3 regions of the Acerihabitans sp. TG2 genome follow, and region 2 is predicted to be linked to each of the others. Evidence: predicted binding sites of a transcription regulator. Region 2 holds the regulator's gene; each other region holds the start of a gene.
The links. The regulator LexA, encoded in region 2, represses DNA repair genes until DNA is damaged. The targets are predictions, from matches to a motif close to TNCTGTATGTACATACAGNA.
Positions count from the first base shown of each region.

Region 1: the regulator LexA is predicted to act here: its motif matches at 4,363-4,382, upstream of mutH (DNA mismatch repair endonuclease MutH).
Region 3: the regulator LexA is predicted to act here: its motif matches at 1,654-1,673, upstream of SJI19_RS13565 (YebG family protein).

Region 1 covers NZ_JAYGJO010000024.1:32,432-38,496, forward strand. The annotation lists gene thyA (thymidylate synthase) at 1-61, opposite strand, end outside; gene lgt (prolipoprotein diacylglyceryl transferase) at 68-940, opposite strand; gene ptsP (phosphoenolpyruvate--protein phosphotransferase) at 1,138-3,387, opposite strand; gene rppH (RNA pyrophosphohydrolase) at 3,400-3,927, opposite strand; gene mutH (DNA mismatch repair endonuclease MutH) at 4,618-5,310, shown strand; partial or broken gene SJI19_RS18565 (TerC family protein) at 5,342-5,538, shown strand; gene SJI19_RS18570 (YgdI/YgdR family lipoprotein) at 5,589-5,807, shown strand; gene SJI19_RS18575 (NADP(H)-dependent aldo-keto reductase) at 6,014-6,065, shown strand, end outside.
Region 2 covers NZ_JAYGJO010000032.1:13,031-19,095, forward strand. The annotation lists gene rcsA (transcriptional regulator RcsA) at 105-734, shown strand; gene zur (zinc uptake transcriptional repressor Zur) at 1,007-1,516, shown strand; gene SJI19_RS21120 (CsbD family protein) at 1,674-1,883, opposite strand; gene lexA (transcriptional repressor LexA) at 2,264-2,872, opposite strand; gene SJI19_RS21130 (diacylglycerol kinase) at 2,993-3,361, opposite strand; gene plsB (glycerol-3-phosphate 1-O-acyltransferase PlsB) at 3,486-5,957, shown strand; gene ubiA (4-hydroxybenzoate octaprenyltransferase) at 6,045-6,065, opposite strand, start outside.
Region 3 covers NZ_JAYGJO010000014.1:9,567-15,631, forward strand. The annotation lists gene SJI19_RS13555 (NADPH-dependent F420 reductase) at 1-304, shown strand, start outside; gene SJI19_RS13560 (nuclear transport factor 2 family protein) at 377-805, shown strand; gene SJI19_RS13565 (YebG family protein) at 1,303-1,641, opposite strand; gene SJI19_RS13570 (DsbA family protein) at 1,954-2,745, opposite strand; gene SJI19_RS13575 (TetR/AcrR family transcriptional regulator) at 3,069-3,692, opposite strand; gene SJI19_RS13580 (FUSC family protein) at 3,930-5,630, shown strand; gene SJI19_RS13585 (aldehyde dehydrogenase family protein) at 5,627-6,065, shown strand, end outside.

The DNA of each region.
Region 1 (6,065 bases), on a different contig from region 2:
GGTCCGCTTTTGGTGTACCTTCATTACGCACCAGGCGCATCAGATCCAAATACTGTTTCATGTAACCTCAGGACGGTAGTTGCTGTGGGCGCCGACGATAGGCCCAGATAAACATAATCACACCGGCGATAATCATCGGTAGAGAGAGAATTTGCCCCATGCTGATCGCATTGTCGAACAGACCGAGCTGAGCATCAGGCTGGCGGAAAAACTCCACGATAAAACGAAAGCTGCCATAAGCCATCAGAAACAGGCCCGATACGCTGCCCAATGGACGTGACTTGCGGATAAAAACATTCAGGATGATAAACAGCAACACCCCTTCGAGCAGCAGTTCATAAATCTGCGAGGGGTGGCGCGGCAACATGCCGTATTGATTAAACAGCGCCTGCCACTGGGGATGCCCAGGTAACAACGCCAGATCCTCGGCACGTGAGCCTGGGAACAGCATGGCCCAAGGGGTATCGGTCGTCACGCGGCCCCACAGTTCGCCATTGATAAAATTACCTAACCGCCCGGCACCCAGGCCAAAGGGGATCATGGGGGCGATAAAATCCGCCACTTGGAAAAAATGGCGTTTGGTACGATAGGCAAACCAGAACATCACGATGATGACACCGATAAGCCCGCCGTGGAATGACATGCCGCCATCCCATACCTTAAATAAATAGAGTGGGTTATCCAGGAATACCGGCAGGTTATAAAACAGCACATAACCGATGCGGCCCCCCAGGAATACGCCAAGGAACCCCGCGTACAGCAGGTTCTCCACCTCATCCTTGGTCCATCCACTACCGGGTCGGTTGGCACGGCGCACTGCCAGCCACATAGCAAAAATAAAACCGACCAGGTACATCAGACCGTACCAATGGAGCGAAACCGGACCTATTGAGAAAATCACCGGATCAAACTGAGGAAAGGCCAGATATTTCGTTGTCATTCATCACCACGATTTATGTCATTTTCACCCCGTCCATTTGGCGGGGCGGCAGGCTGTTCGAAAACGAAAAAAGCGTTGGCATGCAGTGGGCTTGGTTCGTCCGACGGTGGCGTATAATAGCATAGCGGCACATTTATGGCGGCGGATGGCGGTAAAATTACCTGTCTATAATGTAAGATTTTTTACCTTGCTTACCCTTAACGTCCCCCGCGGATCAGGCCACCAAGTCCACGACGTTCGAGAAACGCCGCCACCTGATGGCGGACATCGATAGCATTTTGTGCACTAAGCACCCGTTCCACCAGCGCAGTAGCGTCGGTCAGTTCGACGTTGCGCAGCAGGTATTTGATTCTGGCAACGCTACGACCATTCATGCTCAGCGTACGATAACCCATGCCGGTCAGCAGCAGCGCGCCCATGGGATCGCCGGCCATTTCACCGCACAGGCTGCACTCTATTCCCAGGTAACGGCAGTCATTAATGATTTTCACCAGCACCTGCAGCATGGCCGGGTGCAGACTGTCATACAGGGCCGCGACCCGGGTATTGCTACGGTCGACGGCGAGCAGATATTGCGTCAGGTCATTGGAACCGACCGACACAAAATCTACCCGATTGATCAACAGCGGCAACATGAACACCATGGCAGGCACTTCGATCATGATGCCAATACGCAGCGCCGGTAGAGCGTAACCCAGCACCTCCTCCACTTCACGGCCGGCACGATCGATCAGGCGCCTGGCCTCATCGATCTCGTCAACGCTGGTGATCATCGGCAGCAGGATGCTGAGATTGCCGGTGGCAGCATTGGCGCGCAGCATGGCCCGCACCTGAATCAGGAAAATTTCCGGCTGATCGAGCGTAATGCGAATACCGCGCCAGCCCAGGCTGGGGTTCTCTTCATTGATCGGCGCCATGTAAGGCAACTGCTTATCCGAGCCCACATCGAGGGTGCGCAAGGTAACCGATTTCGTCGGAAACAATTGCAACATACCCTGATATTGCGCGACCTGCTCATCCTCGGAAGGGAAACCACTTTGTAGCATAAAAGGAATTTCGGTACGGTATAGACCGACACCATCTACGCGGTCTCCTGCTCGCTGCTCATGCTCCGCACTGAGTCCGGCATTAAGCATAATCTGGATGCGTTCGCCACCTTTCATGGTCGCCGGCTGTTCGACGTCGTCTTCCGCCAGGCGGCTGAGTTGTTTTTCCTCGCTGATAAGCCGCTGGTACTCCTGCACCAGCACCGGTTCCGGGTCAACCAGCAGTTCACCGCGATAACCATCAACCACCAATAAGCGCTGATTAAGCAGTACCGGCTGGATATCCGCGCCCATCACGGTAGGAACGCCCATGGCCCGTACCAGTATGGCGGCATGGGAGTTCGCTGCGCCATCCCTGACCACCACACCCACCATTTTGTCCAACGGCATCTCGGCCAATAGCGTCGCACTTAACTCATCGGCCACCAGCACAAAACGGGAAGGCCACGGTGTTTCGCCCTGGGCATTGTCATCCAGATGGAACAGCAGTCGCTGCCCCAGGGCGCGCAAATCGCCGGAGCGCTCACGCATGTAGCTGTCATTGAGCTGGGCAAACTGTTCGGCAAACTGTTCAATAGCCTGTTTTACCGCCCATTCAGCTATGGAACCGGCGTCAATTTCCGCAAACAGCTCACGCTTAAGCCTGGCGTCATTGAGTAAATGGGAATACAGGTCGAAAATTGCCGCGCTGTCTTTTTGCGCACTGGCGTTGAAACGTTTGCTGAAACGTCGAAATTCAGCCGCCGCTTCCCCCAACGCAAAGGTCAGTCGCTCGCGTTCGCGGGCACTGTCTAAAGCGGAAGCTTTAAACACCTGATCCAAGGAGGGCTGGCTGTTATCAACCCATCCTTGCGCGATGGCCACGCCGGGAGCGGCGGCCAAGGCACGGATGCGCGTTTGGCGATATTGACCGAACAGCGCGTTAAGCTGTGACTGCGAAAGAATGCCGGCCATTTGCGTGGCCAGCGTCACCATAAAGGATTCTTCGCTTTCGTCGAACTGGCGGTGTTCCCGTTGCTGTACCACCAGTACGCCAAGCAACTGGCGACGGTGGATTATAGGTACCCCCAGGAACGAGCGAAAACGCTCCTCTTTTACCGCCGGAATGTATTGGAAGCTCGGATGATTATGCGCATCGGCCAGGTTGATCGGTTCGGCCAGCCGTCCGACCAACCCGACGATGCCTTGATCGAAGGCCAGCGTGACGGTACGACCACGCGGCTTTTTTAAGCCTCGCGTCGCCATCAGGTAATAACAGCGTCGATCGTTGTCGGCCAAATACACCGAACAGACTTCGGTATCCATCGCCAGACAGGTTTCATTAACCAATATTTCCAGCGTATCCGACAGGCGCGGTGCCGCCGCGACCTTTTCTACGATTTCCCGCAAACGCGTGAGCATATTCTGCGTGGCTTAACCCCTCTTGCGTCTGTATACAGGGAGAGTCCGTTGCACGGAAGTTTCCTGCAACGGCATAACTATAGTCGAAAACTCTTTCATAACCCGGCGGTACACATCTCGCTTAAAGGAAACCACCTGGCGTACCGGGTACCAAAAACTGACCCAGCGCCAGCCATCAAACTCAGGGGTGCCCCCGCACAGCATATTGATATCGGCATCCTGACACATGAGCTGCAGTAGAAACCATTTTTGTTTCTGACCGATGCAGACCGGTTTAGTGTCCCAGCGAACCAAGCGTTTTGGCAGTTTATAACGCAACCAGTTGCGGGTCGAGGCCAGGATACGCACATCTTTACGACTCAGTCCGACCTCTTCATACAGCTCACGATACATGGCCTGCTCGGGGGTCTCACCGGCATTTATCCCACCTTGGGGAAACTGCCAGGAGTGCTGCCCATATCGCCTGGCCCACACAACCTGTCCATCACGATTACAGATTACAATACCAACATTCGGGCGGTAGCCATCATCATCGATCACCGGACTACCTCGATTACATAAAATGCAAAGATGTACTGATTGTTTCACACTCACTCAATACGGTAAACCACTGCTTTACAGGAATGCACCTCTCGTGCAGGTCCCGGCGCAGGTTGCATCATCCATTTATTCACAGGCGGATGTAGCACCTGGGGTTTTTATTCACTTTTTCTGTGGATAGATGTGTGCAGAACACTGGATTAAAAGGGTAAAACTTTTATTTTCCCGACGGAAACTTCTTTTCACATTTAAAACAAGTCGTTCAATTTAAACATTATAAAGACCCACTGGTCCCCACGACCACGAGCCCAAAACTCGGGGAAGATAAATCGGGAGCCATTATGGTCAAAAATCAAACGACGATGGCTTTATCCACAATTTATGCTGTAAAATATGCCAATATATGGAAAAAACAGTAAAAACATCCCCCGTCAAGGCTGTAAATAGAGACAGTAGTCCTAATTTATTAAGGTTATCCCATAGATCTGTGGATAACCTGGTGTAAGATCCTGTTCATTGTTGCCGACTTCACGTGTACAACCTACTGTCACCTGATGAACCGCGTCATAACATCATAAAAAAAAGGGTGTGAAATCATGCTATTATTATGCCTGGATAAATTTATCCCCAATAAACAATTTGAGCTCACCGTTTCAGGTTAATATTTAAACAGCAGGGGGACAATTCAGCATGAGCCTGCCCACGCTCTCATCGGTTGTGACACCACCGGGGGATGAAACCGAACTTTTGGCGCGCGCCCGTGCTCTGGCGGGGTATAGTCTGGGCGAATTGGCAACCCATGCCGGCTTGGTGGCGCCCGCCAACCTCAAGCGTGATAAGGGCTGGATTGGCGTATTGCTGGAGCGTTACCTGGGTGCCAGTGCGGGCAGTAAACCGGAGCAGGATTTTGCCGCCATCGGCATAGAGCTAAAAACCATTCCAGTAGACAGTGCCGGACGACCATTGGAGACCACGTTTGTCTGTGTGGCTCCACTCACCGGAAATAGCGGCGTCACATGGGAAACCAGCCACGTAAGGTATAAATTAGCACGGGTGCTTTGGATCCCGGTGGAAGGCGCACGCGAGATTCCGTTGTTCCTGCGACGCATAGGGACTCCGCTACTGTGGAGCCCCAGCGCCCGAGAGGAAGAGTTGCTGCGCCGCGATTGGGAGGAACTGATGGATCTTATTGTGTTGGGGCAAGTCGAGCATATTACCGCCCGTCATGGTGAAGTGCTGCAACTGCGGCCAAAAGGCGCCAATAGCCGGGCGTTAACCAAAGCCACCGGCGAATTCGGCCAGCCGATCATGACCTTACCGCGCGGGTTTTATTTGAAAAAGACCTTTACCGGGCCGATGTTAGCCCGTCATTTCCTACTTTAACTCGATTTTCATTGCCCCCCCCACGCTTGGGTGCGGAGTCATGATGTTCGCCGCGTGCCCGATAGACGAAGTTGTCGCGAGTCATCCATCCGTTAAGGTGTTGGCGTTTTTGACCGGTTTCACTTTGATTTTGGAAAGCGTTGATGTTCCCATGCCTAAGGGCTACATTTATTTCGCAATGTTCTTTCCATGAGCGTCGAGGCACTGAATCTGATCAGGAATAAATAAGTCAGTTGTGCACGGCGGTCAGCCTCAAAGATTTTATAGAGATGATACATATGAAAAAATACGCGATGTTGGCGACAGCATTAGCATTAGCCGTGATCCTGTCGGGCTGTGCCAGCGATTACGTGATGTCCACCAAGGACGGTCGTATGGTGTTAACCCAGGGTAAGCCTGAGCTGGATAAAACGACCGGTTTAATCAGCTATACCGATGAGCAGGGTAACCACATGCAGATTAACGGCAGCGAAGTATCGCAAATGATCGCACGCTGATTATCGTAAAAAACTGACCCCATCCACCCATTTTGCGCTTTTCCCCGCCGCCTGGCTTGGTTATAGTCAAATCAGGCGGCGCTTGATTATCCACTGGATTTCACATTACAGGAAGGCAGTAAGCGAGTGCGCTGCCAACGCACCGGCAACCTGAAAGATGACGGGTAGAACGCCTGATCTTTACCGACACTAAGGAACCAGCCTCAATGTATTATCACCGTATTCCTCATAGTTCTCTTGAAGTCAGCGTATTGGGAT
Region 2 (6,065 bases):
ATAATAAAAATATAATATTTTTTGGGTCGCCATTCACCTAGGTAGATGGCTATCGCTTCCTCACTTCGTCATGGAACGACATAAATTATAGATGGCACTATTCTATGACAGTATTTATTTTAGACCCATGCACATATACTAAACACGCGTTAAGAAGTTCATTAGCTGACAGTGGAATAAAAGACAGCATTCGCGATTTGGAGACGATAGATTCTTTAAAGCACAAATGCAAAAAAGCAACGCCAACGATTATTTTCATTAATCAGAATTATTTTCAATGTCACAACGATAGCAATGAACTGAAAGCTATTATTGAAAATCAGCCACTTACCTTATTCTTTATCTTTATTGGAAATGAAAATATTAAATTTCATGATTTCGTACCGATCAAAGATAATGTCATTATAGTGTCTAAGTTTATCAAAATAAGCTCACTTATCATGATAATTCAATACTTCATGGATACCAAAGCTTGGCATAATGCAGATTCAGCAATGGGTTTTTCCCCTTTGCATTTTAGTAAAACCGAAGCGGAAATTTTGAAAATGTGGATGTCCGGCTTTGATACTATGCATATTTGCAACCAGCTTGGAATAAAAGAAAAAACCCTATCATCCCATAAAATCAATATTAAACGTAAAACCAAGGCCAGTAACAAACAGATCATTTACCATCTCATGTCCATCGCCAACAGAGTCACCGATAGCATAAAGACACGTTCTGTTGCCATCTGAGGACGGTCATTAACCCAAGGCGGTGTTGCGCTATCATGCTTAACGCCGCCCCATACCACCCATCTTCAAGAACTGCACATCACTATCTACAGGAAAATCTGCCATCATCGGGTCCTGCTGCCTGAATAAATGCGTCAAATGAATGCACGTATACCCTGGTTAACTCACTCATGTGACACCAATCCCGCGAGCTGAAAGATGACGGGTATGGACTCGGCGTTTTAATGCCATCATGATAAGATAGACTAAGGAACACGCTATGAGGAACCTCTATGACTGCATCGACTTCGTCCCACTTACTTAGCCAAGCGGAACAATTATGCGAACAGCGTAATGTGCGCCTGACGCCACAGCGGTTGGAAGTGTTGCGGCTGATGACTCAGCAGGAGGGCGCAATCAGTGCGTATGATTTGCTGGATCTGCTGCGGGTCTCCGAACCTCAAGCCAAACCACCGACCATCTATCGCGCCCTGGATTTCCTGCTGGAGCAAGGTTTTATTCACCGCGTTGAGTCAACCAATAGCTTTGTTTTGTGCCACCATTTTGAGCAACCGGGACACACTTCCGCCTTCTTTATTTGCGATCGCTGTGGCCAGGTCACGGAACAGGCCACACAGGGTATTGAGGATATCTTGCAAAAAATGGCCGAGGCCAGTGGTTTTACGATGCGCCATAATGTTGTGGAGGCCCATGGATTTTGTCCATTATGTACGGATGTGCAAGCCTGTAACCATCCCGACACCTGCGAACATGACCATTCAATAGCCATAAAAAAACGCTGACATCTCAATAACCCTACCTTACCAAGGTAGCGGGTGGTAAAAACATCAATCGCCTAAGGTGGATAGAATTATAGACAGCACACCCTTACAACCATGGATAAGAATAAGCTAAAACAAAAGGCCTATCTTATGGCGCCCCTCCTTGGCCTATAAACCGCTACCACCGAAATTTATTGCGGATTTCCCAATTTTTAACTTCTGTTTCAGCAACGTCTTTACCATAGCCATAGCGTTCCTGAAGTTTACCGATAAGTTGATCGCGTTTGCCTTCAACCACAGTTAAATCATCGTCAGTCAATTTACCCCACTGTTCTTTTATTTTACCGGTAAACTGCTTCCAATTACCGCTAGTTTGATCTTTATTCATAAAAGCCTCCTTGGATTGGACTGATAATTCACTTTGTTAATCGACTAAATAGGATTTCAACACCTATGTTCTATTCATTGATTAACACTACAATCTAATTATAGCAGAGGATTGGCGATAGGCATTATAGTGGGGCAAAATAGTGGGGCAAAACAGTGCAGTAAAATAGTGCAGCAAATTTGAACGCAACTTCTCGCGGCCCCGTTAAGGGTGAGGCCCACGGAAGGACCGAATATTGCAACGCACCGACAGCTTGAAGTATGACGGGTATAAACAGCGGTGAGTGAAAGGCATAATAGGCGTTGTCAAACAGGCCCGGTGCCGGAGAAACGCTCATCCATAACCGGACCACATTGAGTCATGTAGGGAAAAAACCGTCGTTAAATCCAGTTCCCATTACGGATCACGCCGACCGCCAGCCCTTCGATAGACAGTTCCTGCTGGCGAAGGTCAACGATAATAGGTGAGAATTCGCTGTTTTCTGGTAATAACTCCACGATATTGCCATGTTTTTTGAGACGCTTTACCGTAACTTCATCGTTGATACGCGCCACCACGACCTGTCCGTTATGCGCATCCTGGGTTTTGTGCACCGCCAGAAGATCGCCATCCATGATGCCGATATCCTTCATTGACATCCCACTGACCCGCAGCAGGAAATCAGCATGCGGCTTAAACAGGTCAGGATCTATTTGGTAGTAGCTTTCAATGTGCTGCTCCGCCAACAAGGGTTCGCCAGCAGCGACACGGCCAACCAGCGGCAGCCCGGTTTCTTCTTCGATCAATAACCGGATGCCGCGAGAGGCACCGGAGACAATTTCTATCGCGCCTTTACGCGCCAGCGCCTTGAGGTGTTCCTCAGCGGCATTGGGGGATTTGAACCCCAGACGCTGTGCGATCTCCGCACGGGTCGGCGGCATACCGGTTTGCGATATATGATCGCGTATAAGCTCAAAAACCTCTTGTTGTCTGGCGGTTAACGCTTTCATTCCATCCCCTGTTTGTTTATACAGTCTTTCTGAGAGTATATACAGGTCTGATGCAATTGAAAACCATCAACGTAGCAAAACATCATAAATCCCGGCCGCCAAGCCGCTAAAAACGGCAGTTTATCCAAGATGCGTCCACAGTAACGTCACCCAGATAAATACCGATAGAACGATCGCCAGAGTCACGGCCGCCGATCCTAAATCTTTTGCCCGGCCGGAGAGTGGATGCTGTTCCGGCCCGATACGGTCCACTACCGCTTCAATAGCGCTATTGATGATCTCCACCAACACCACCAACCATACTGACCCGATCAATAAAATACGCGAAATAGCGTCTGTTTCGAGATAACATGCAAGGATAATCGCAATGACGGCAACCACAACTTCCTGACGGAAGGCGGCTTCATGACGCCAAGCGGCGCAAAATCCTTTAATTGAGTATCCCGTGGCCTTGTAAATACGCGCCAGCCCGGAGGTTTGATTTGCCATGATTCCATGCACAGAGTGAAATAGCGCTCATCTTACCGTTTCTTCGCGTTCGTATCACCACAGATCTGACGCGCGGTTTCTGGTATTCTTGTGTCGCAATGCTAACAAGAGGCTTCACAAAAATATGTCAGGCTGGCGAACCATTTATTATACGTTGTTGGATCTACCGCTCAGGCTGTTGGTGAAAAGCAAAGTTATTCCCGCAAATCCACCGGAAGACGCCGGTCTGGATCCCTTGCGGCCAATAATGTATGTGTTACCTTATAATTCAAAGGCAGACCTGCTCACCTTACGTGCCCAATGTCTGCAACTTCGGTTGCCGGACCCACTGGTTCCATTGGAGATCGACGGTGTCACGCTAGCACGCTACGTCTTTATTCACGATGGCCCGCGAGTATTTCCTTATTTCACCGAAAAAAGTGAGTCGGTGAAAATTTTTCACGACTATCTGGATTTGCATCGCAGCAACCCGCAGCTCGATGTGCAGATGGTGCCCGTGTCAATCATGTTCGGCCGTTCCCCCGGGCGAGAAGCGCAGCAAAATCAGCCAACGCCTCAGCTACGTCTGCTCAACGGGTTTCAGAAATTCTTTGCGGTGCTTTGGCTCGGCCGCGATAGCTTCGTGCGATTCTCCAATCCCCTGTCCATGCGTTATATGGCGACGGAGCACGGCACCGACAAAACAATCGCACAAAAATTGGCCCGGGTCGCCATGATACATTTTGCCCGTCAGCGCCTGGTGGCGGTGGGGCCGCGATTGCCCGTCCGCCAGGATTTGTTTAATAAATTATTGGCGTCTAAAGCCATCGAAAAAGCAGTTGAAGACGACGCGCGTTCGAAAAAAATCTCCGTAGAGAAGGCGCAGCAGAACGCCATTACACTGATGGAAGAAATTGCGGCGGATTTTTCCTACGAAGCGGTGCGCTTATCCGACCGGGTATTGAGCTGGACCTGGAACCGTCTTTATCAAGGGTTGCACGTACGCAACGCAGAACGCGTACGACAACTGGCGGAAGATGGCCATGAAATCGTCTATGTGCCCTGCCACCGCAGTCATATGGACTATCTGTTGTTGTCCTACGTACTCTATCATCAGGGACTGGTACCACCGCATATCGCTGCCGGGATTAACTTAAACTTCTGGCCAGCAGGTCCGATTTTTCGCCGCTTGGGCGCTTTTTTTATTCGTCGTACGTTCAAAGGTAATAAACTCTACTCCACCATCTTCCGTGAATATCTCGGAGAACTGTTTACCCGGGGCTACTCGGTTGAATATTTTATGGAAGGGGGTCGCTCAAGAACCGGGCGTTTGCTGGAACCTAAAACCGGCACACTGACAATGACCATTCAAGCCATGTTGCGCGGCGGCAACCGGCCGATCACTCTCGTGCCAATTTATGTAGGCTACGAGCATGTTATGGAAGTCGCCACCTATGCTAAAGAGCTGCGGGGCGCCACCAAAGAAAAAGAAGGTTTTGTGCAAATGGTGCGCGGATTGCGCAAATTGCGAAATTTAGGCCAGGGTTATGTCAACTTTGGCGAACCGTTATCCCTTAGCACCTACCTGAATCAGAATGTACCGCACTGGCGTGATTCCATCGACCCTATCGAATCGCAACGTCCACCCTGGCTCGCGCCCGCAGTTGATGATATCGCCGGGACGATTATGGTGCGGATCAACAACGCTGCAGCAGTGAACGCGATCAATCTGTGCTCCACCGTGCTACTGGCCTCCCGTCAGCGCTCACTTACCCGTGAACAGCTACTGCAACAGCTTACCTGTTGTCTGGAGCTGATTCGCAACGTGCCTTATGCGACCGATGTTACGGTGCCCGAGTCCAACGCACAAGAGCTACTTGAGCACGCCTTGGCGATGAACAAATTTAGCGTGGAGCAGGATACGATCGGCGAAATAATTTATCTGTCCCGTGAACAGGCGGTGCTGATGACCTATTATCGCAATAATATTCAGCATCTATTCATACTGCCTTCATTGGTGGCCAGCATTGTTATCGGCAATCCAGGGATCCATCGGCAGCAGCTATTGTACCGCATCAATCTGCTGTATCCGTTGCTAAAAGCTGAGCTCTTTATGCATCATCAAAAACAGGCCATCGAGCCGGTAATTGATGAACTGATAACCGAACTGGCACGCCAGGAGCTGATTATCCAACATGATAGCGGGTTAGCGCTCAACGACGCCCGTGCAAATACCCTACAATTACTCGCCGCCAGCGCGCGGGAGACATTGCAGCGTTATGCCATTACTTTTTCGTTATTACGGGTTAACCCACAGATAAACCGCGGCACGCTAGAGAAAGAGAGCCGGATCATGGCCCAACGTCTCTCGGTGTTACACGGTATCAATGCCCCGGAGTTTTTCGACAAAGCCGTGTTTTCAACGTTAGTGGCCACGTTGCGCCACGAGGGATATATCAGTGACAGTGGTGATGCCATCGGTGAAAAGGTGACTGAAATGGTGGAGATACTTAGCGAACTGCTGGCGCCGGAGGTGCAACTTACCATTGAAAGCGCCAGCCAGCTTGCCAAGGTCCCGGTCAAAGAGCTCGCTGAGGAGCATTTAACCCCGCACTAACCAGGCCGTGCCTCAGGGGTAACGCCGAGGGATAATCCCTGCATGGCGAGTGATGTTGATAGTTTCATCACTCGCCAGCATAAAAAATCAGGCGGCCCCTTGCATTAA
Region 3 (6,065 bases), on a different contig from region 2:
CAGTTCTGGTGCGCAGGAGATCGCCAAGACAGCCCCCGCTGGCGCGCATGTCGTGAAGGCGTTCAACACCCTTTTCGGCCACGTACTTGCTCGGGGTGGACGCCTCGACGCGTTCATCGCAGCCGACGATCCGCAGGCCAAGGCGCGTGTCTCGACCTTTATCGCGAGTCTCGGGCTGCGTCCGTTCGATGTCGGCGGCCTGCACATGGCCCAGGCGCTCGAGGCGCTCGGTCTGATGATGATTGGCCTGGCCAAAAACGGCACCGGTACCTGGGACATCGCCTTGAACATCGATATAGGCTGAATCACCGGCAGGTTCACAAAGCATCCGAATAGATCGGACACGATCCTATGTAAGGGAAATGGAGAGATTTCGATGAGCACACAAAAGAATGTTCAGATTGTGAAGGATGCATTTGCAGCAATCGGCCGTGGCGATATACAAGGTCTGCTGGCGTTGTCTGCCGAAAGTATTGAGTGGATCATTCCGGGCGAGTGGCCGCTGGCTGGCACGCACCGTGGGCATGCTGGATTGGCGGATTTTTTTCAGAAGGCTTCCGAAACGGTGGAAACTGCCTTCTCAGAGCCCCGCGAATTCGTAGCGCAGGGAGACCGGGTTCTGGTTATCGGCTTCGCCAGGGGGAGAATCAAAGCCACGGATAAGACCTTCGAGGACCATTTTGTCTTTGCCATTACCGTTCAAAATGGCAAAGTGACGAACATCCGGGAGTATATCGACACGCTAGCACTGGCACGGGCCTTCGAGATGACCACGAGCCCCAGGCAATGCGGTGCCTCACGATAACGCGAGGCCGATGACGGACAACCAGCGGGTGATCCTACCCAGCAATAACGGACACAGCCCTAAGTAATGTGGGCTGCTACCGAAACCGTGGACATTTCCTGTCCCCACCACGAGGTCTGTTCGACGGTCTTAGGGCTGAGGCCGTCGAGGTGGGTCCGGTTGTAAAACAACGTAAACATACATAGAGGAAATATCACAATCGCTATCCCTCGCATCAACGACCAAATCCATGCTGGCAGACTTCTCAGTTCGGTGCCACTTTATGGTTGAATCAGCGATCACGTGTGGTACAAAATCAAGAGATAAACCCATCTTGACGCAGACATATTTGGCTTTAGCGTTCGATTGGCACTGTTATCGGTGAGCACAAAATGGGAATTTTGCCGATTAAACCGGACTGGTTATGAGTGTGTTCTGGAAGGAATATGCTGTTTTTTCAGACATCAACGCCGTAATCGGTTATCACTACGGCGCTGTTCTGTTCTCGTCGGAGGGGATCAGGCTGCGTTCACCGCTCTGATTTTTTTTGTGCCAGCATCGGCATCGTCATCAGCTTCCATGCTTTCCGGTTCATCTGAAGGAGCCTGAGCGACGACGACTTCCGGCAATTTGCTGGTACGCAGGATATGCTGAACGTCATCTTTATGCTCGGCCAGATAAAGACCCAGATTTTCAGTCTGCGTTTCATCCAACGGCATCCCGCTGTTCAACAACCAGTCGCTGAACGCTTCAGCCATATCCAGCATCTTGTCGTAGGCCTCTGCTGCTTTTTTACTGGCAAATGTCATTTTCTCTTCACCCTTTCTGACAACCACAAATTTTATTTCAATAGCCATAACCGCCTCCAATACTGTAATTATAAACAGCATACCAGCAAGTGCCGCTCATCGTCCACAACACATTCAACGATTGTGTGTATTGTGATCTATTTCCATTAAACACGTCTTGCTGGCCTCATGCTGGGGGACATGCGAGCCGCTATGCGATTTATCCGCCAGTGGGATACTAAAGCAGCAGCAACTTACGCGCATCACAACAAGCAATAACTATGGCGTTCAGTCAATTATGCGTCTGTATTCTGCCATTGCATCGGAGTAAGAGCCCTTTCGCACTGATAACATATTTATTTTATTTATAGTTAACCTGAATTAATGGCCGGATGCTTTATTTATAGCGCTGGTCAACGCTGTCTCATCCACAGCACCGGCAAACACCGTAATACGATCTTTATTATTTGCCGATATGGGCATAACAATAAAAGCCGGCGTTCCGTTAAACCCCAGTTTATGTGCCAATGAATTTATGTTGTCAATAACTGGAGTGGTTTGCGCTAACGTCGCTGGGCTAGGCGCAGGAATATCTATTTTTTTAAGTACCTCCGCGATATCTTTATCGGTCAATTCCCCTTCATCGTGACCTGTTTTGTAAATAGCATTGTGGTAAGCTATATAGTCATCTGAGCCCCGTTCTTTCCATACTGACAGACCTGTTTGTGCAGCGGTAATGGACGAGTGCCAGCGGCTGCCAAATATTGGCCATTCCTTGAAAATGAATTTTACACTGGGGTTAGACTTCATGACATTTTCTACAACAGGCGCCATTCGGCTGCAATAAACACACTGGTAGTCAAAAAATTCAATCACCGCAATCTTTGCGTCAGCGGGCCCTACAGACGGGGTATTTTTATCCGCAAGCAATGCGTCCTTATTAGCAAGTACAACTTCGGCAAAGGCATTTGCTTGCTGCGCCGCCTCTTGTTCCTGTAATTTCTGACTAACCTGGAGCAATATGTCAGGATGCGCGACGAGGTAATCTGCCGCAATTTTTCCAATCTCTGCTTGTTGTTTTGTGTTGAACGTGGGTTGGGGATCTTCAGCGTAGGCCAGATTAACTGAAGCAATGCATGTCGCTATCAAAAAAAGGGAATGTTGCAGATTTATTCTCACCACACTTGCTCCTTAGCAAAGATGACTCGACGTTCGAGTAAAACAAGACGACGCTTAATAAGGCATTAAAACCCAATGTAGAGCAGTTATAGAAAAATCAAACCTGTCTTTGATTATATAAATTTTCTATCCTTTCAACTATAACTGATAAAGTCATTCCACTATATTACATTGATAAAAAGACTGTAAACATGTATTAGCCCCCTTCCAACTATGACTTTTTGACCAAGCTACCGGCATTAACCTACTGATCGTGCACGCCTTCCACATTCATCGTAAGAATGTGGACATTCGGGTAAACAACCCGGACCAGTAGCTTACTTTGCCAGTGGACACGTTTCGGGTGCCGCAAATGCACTGAGATATACATCGGTCGCGTCCTCAACCGCAGCCCGGCGAATCGCTGCATCGGGAACCAGGTCTAGCCCCCACAGCTGGCGCTCGACGAGGCCTGCTTCACAGAGTGCCTTGAAATATAGACCGGCTTGCCGGACGTTAGTGCAACGCAGCTCGCCACGATCCATCAGCAGTTCGATCGTTTCGCAGATGACGATCAGGGTCTTTCGGGGACCGTTCTCATAGAAGATGCGGCTAAGTTGAGGATGTCGCCCGGCTTCTCCCATGATCAGCCGGTTGATCGCGATCACGTCCGAACGCGTGACCAGGTTCAGATATGCCATACCAAGGCGATGAAGAATCTCCTTCACCGACCCAAACTGCTTTGCGGCGTCGAGTTCTTCTAAGCCACCCTTGCCGGCTTCGTGCACAAACGTCTTGAACAGGGCTTCCTTGCTCGGAAAGTAATTATACAACGTAGCTTTGGAGGCACCGGCCCGCAATGCGATTGCTTCCATCGTAACGGCACCGAATCCCTGTTCGACGGACAGCGCGCCAGCAGCCTCAACAAAGCTCAGTCGACGATCCTCAGTTTTCCTTCTCACTAATGATTACTCCTTTAGACACTTCTGATTACACAGCGGTGATTCTGCTTACACCTTAATTGAACGACATCGTATAGAAAACTTGACTTTTATCAAAGAATAAATAATAACTAAACGATGTCGTATAGATATCATTTACCTATGGCCCATACATTGATACAAAACCGGTCCGACGAGAGGGCCTTTCCATCTCACCAAGCCCATCGTGAGATCGATTGTGTTCGAAAGGTACCTCACATGAATGTCCCACATTCGCAATGGCCTGCGATGTTCGCACTGCGGACAACAACCGCTGCGCTTTTCGCTTTCGCCGCCGCCTGGGACTTCGGTATCCACCATCCTTGGTGGGCTGCCATGACCGTGTGGCTTGTCGCACAACCGACACAGGGGCTTCTATTCGAGCGTAGCCTCGCGCGTCTTATCGGGACAATCTGCGGCGCACTAACCGGAGCATTGATCCTAAACCTGTTGGCAGAGAATCGGCTAGATGCGCTTGTGGCTGTCGCCGCCTGGCTGGCTCTGTGTGCCGGACTAGGCAGCATCTTTCGGCATTTTCTCAACTACGGCTTCGTATTGGCCGGCTACACGGCGTCTATCATTGTCCTGTTCGGAATTGGCGAGAGAGTGTCCGATCCCGGCCTCACGCTCGACCGGGTCATCTGTACAATGATCGGCATCATCTGCTCAGCGGTCTTCTCGTACCACGCATTGCCGGGCCGTGGCAAGGTACTGGCGCATCGGAGAGCCGACGTAGTGGACCGCTGCCTTGCTTATGTGGAGGAATTCCTTCGCAAGGGCACTATTGGCAAGCCCTGCGTTACTCTTTTGTCCGAAATCGCAACGCTCGATCGCTGCGTCGATGAATATGCCGCGGGTTCGCTCCATCGCCAACGCGAAGCCCGACGCACACGATGCATCTCGGGATTGCTGCTGGAATTGATCGCCCTGAGCGCCACGTCGCACGGGGGCAACTTGCCACAGGAGACTCAGGGCTCTACCAAAAGGCATCTGGCGATGCTGATCGCGGCGGCCAACAATTCCCGTCAGCCGGCCATGGCGGACACGCTTGACGAATTGCGGCAGATCCTGGTGAATGAGAGAACGTCGCCTGAGCCCTTACAGCTCGATATCGATCCATCGTCTGTCTGGCGTGCGGCGTCGCGTCCCGTTGTGGCCCTGGCGATTGCTGCAATCATCTGGTGGGTGTCGGGCTGGGGGACTGGTGCCATGATGGTGATGACGGCAGCACTTTTCACATCGCTGTTTTCCAGCCACGACCATGGCAATCACATGGTAATCCAAGTGCTACTCGGCACTATGGCCGGTGCTATCACCGGGGTCCTGGCTCGACTCTTTCTGCTGCCCCATGCTGATGGCCTCGCACCGACCTTGCTGTGTATCGCTCCCTTCCTGCTTGCCGGTGCCTGGTTAATGCAGCGTCCGGCAACATCGAAAATGGCAATTGACCTTACCATGACCTTCCTGCTGACGTCACAACCCTCCTCGCCACCCGTTGGGGTCGAGCTCGCGTTCAACGAAGCTGCAGCGATGATTGTTGGCGTGATGATCGCCGTGGCGACATTCTGGACCCTCCTTCCTGCCACACCCGCTGTTTACAGCAGTTTGCTAGCAAAGCGGATCGTCCGACTGACCCTGCAACTTTCGACAAATCGGGGCACCGCGTCGGCCAAAGCCATGCGGCAAAGTCTGCGCAGCGCTGTGGCAAGACTGCTCTGTTTCACGAAGCCGCAGGACGCGATTTTTCTGGCAGCTCAGGAATGCCTCGCAACCGCCAACCAAGTTCTGGCAACGAAGATCGGAGATCAAACCCCATCAACCTCATCGCCGAATGCATCAGCGTGTGACTCTGCTGCAAGGCAAGCTGCCGCCATGCTGGCCGACGCACTGACAAAAAACCAAAACGGAGAAACCTCATGAGTGCTATTTATCAAGCTCAAAATAACTACACAGGCCAATATATCGCAGGTCAATGGCGGCCCGGCCATGCCGGAACCACGCTTCAGGACCATAATCCCTATAATCAGAAACTGCTGACCGAGATTGCCTGTGCCTCGCACGATGATCTCGATGACGCCTACCGCTCCGCCGCCGCAGTTCAGCGCGACTGGGCGCGGCTGATGCCAAGCGAACGGGCCGCCGTCATGTACCGTGCTGTCGAGGTCCTTGACCGGCGTCATAGCGAGATCGTCGACTGGCTGATCGCCGAGTCCGGTAGCACACGACTGAAAGCAGAGATGGAATGGGATGGGGTTCGCGCCTGTACGCTTGCGGCTGCCACCATGCCGGCCCGTATCGCAGGGCAGATTCTACCGATCGACGTTCCCGGAAAGGAAAGTCGCGTCTACCGCCGCC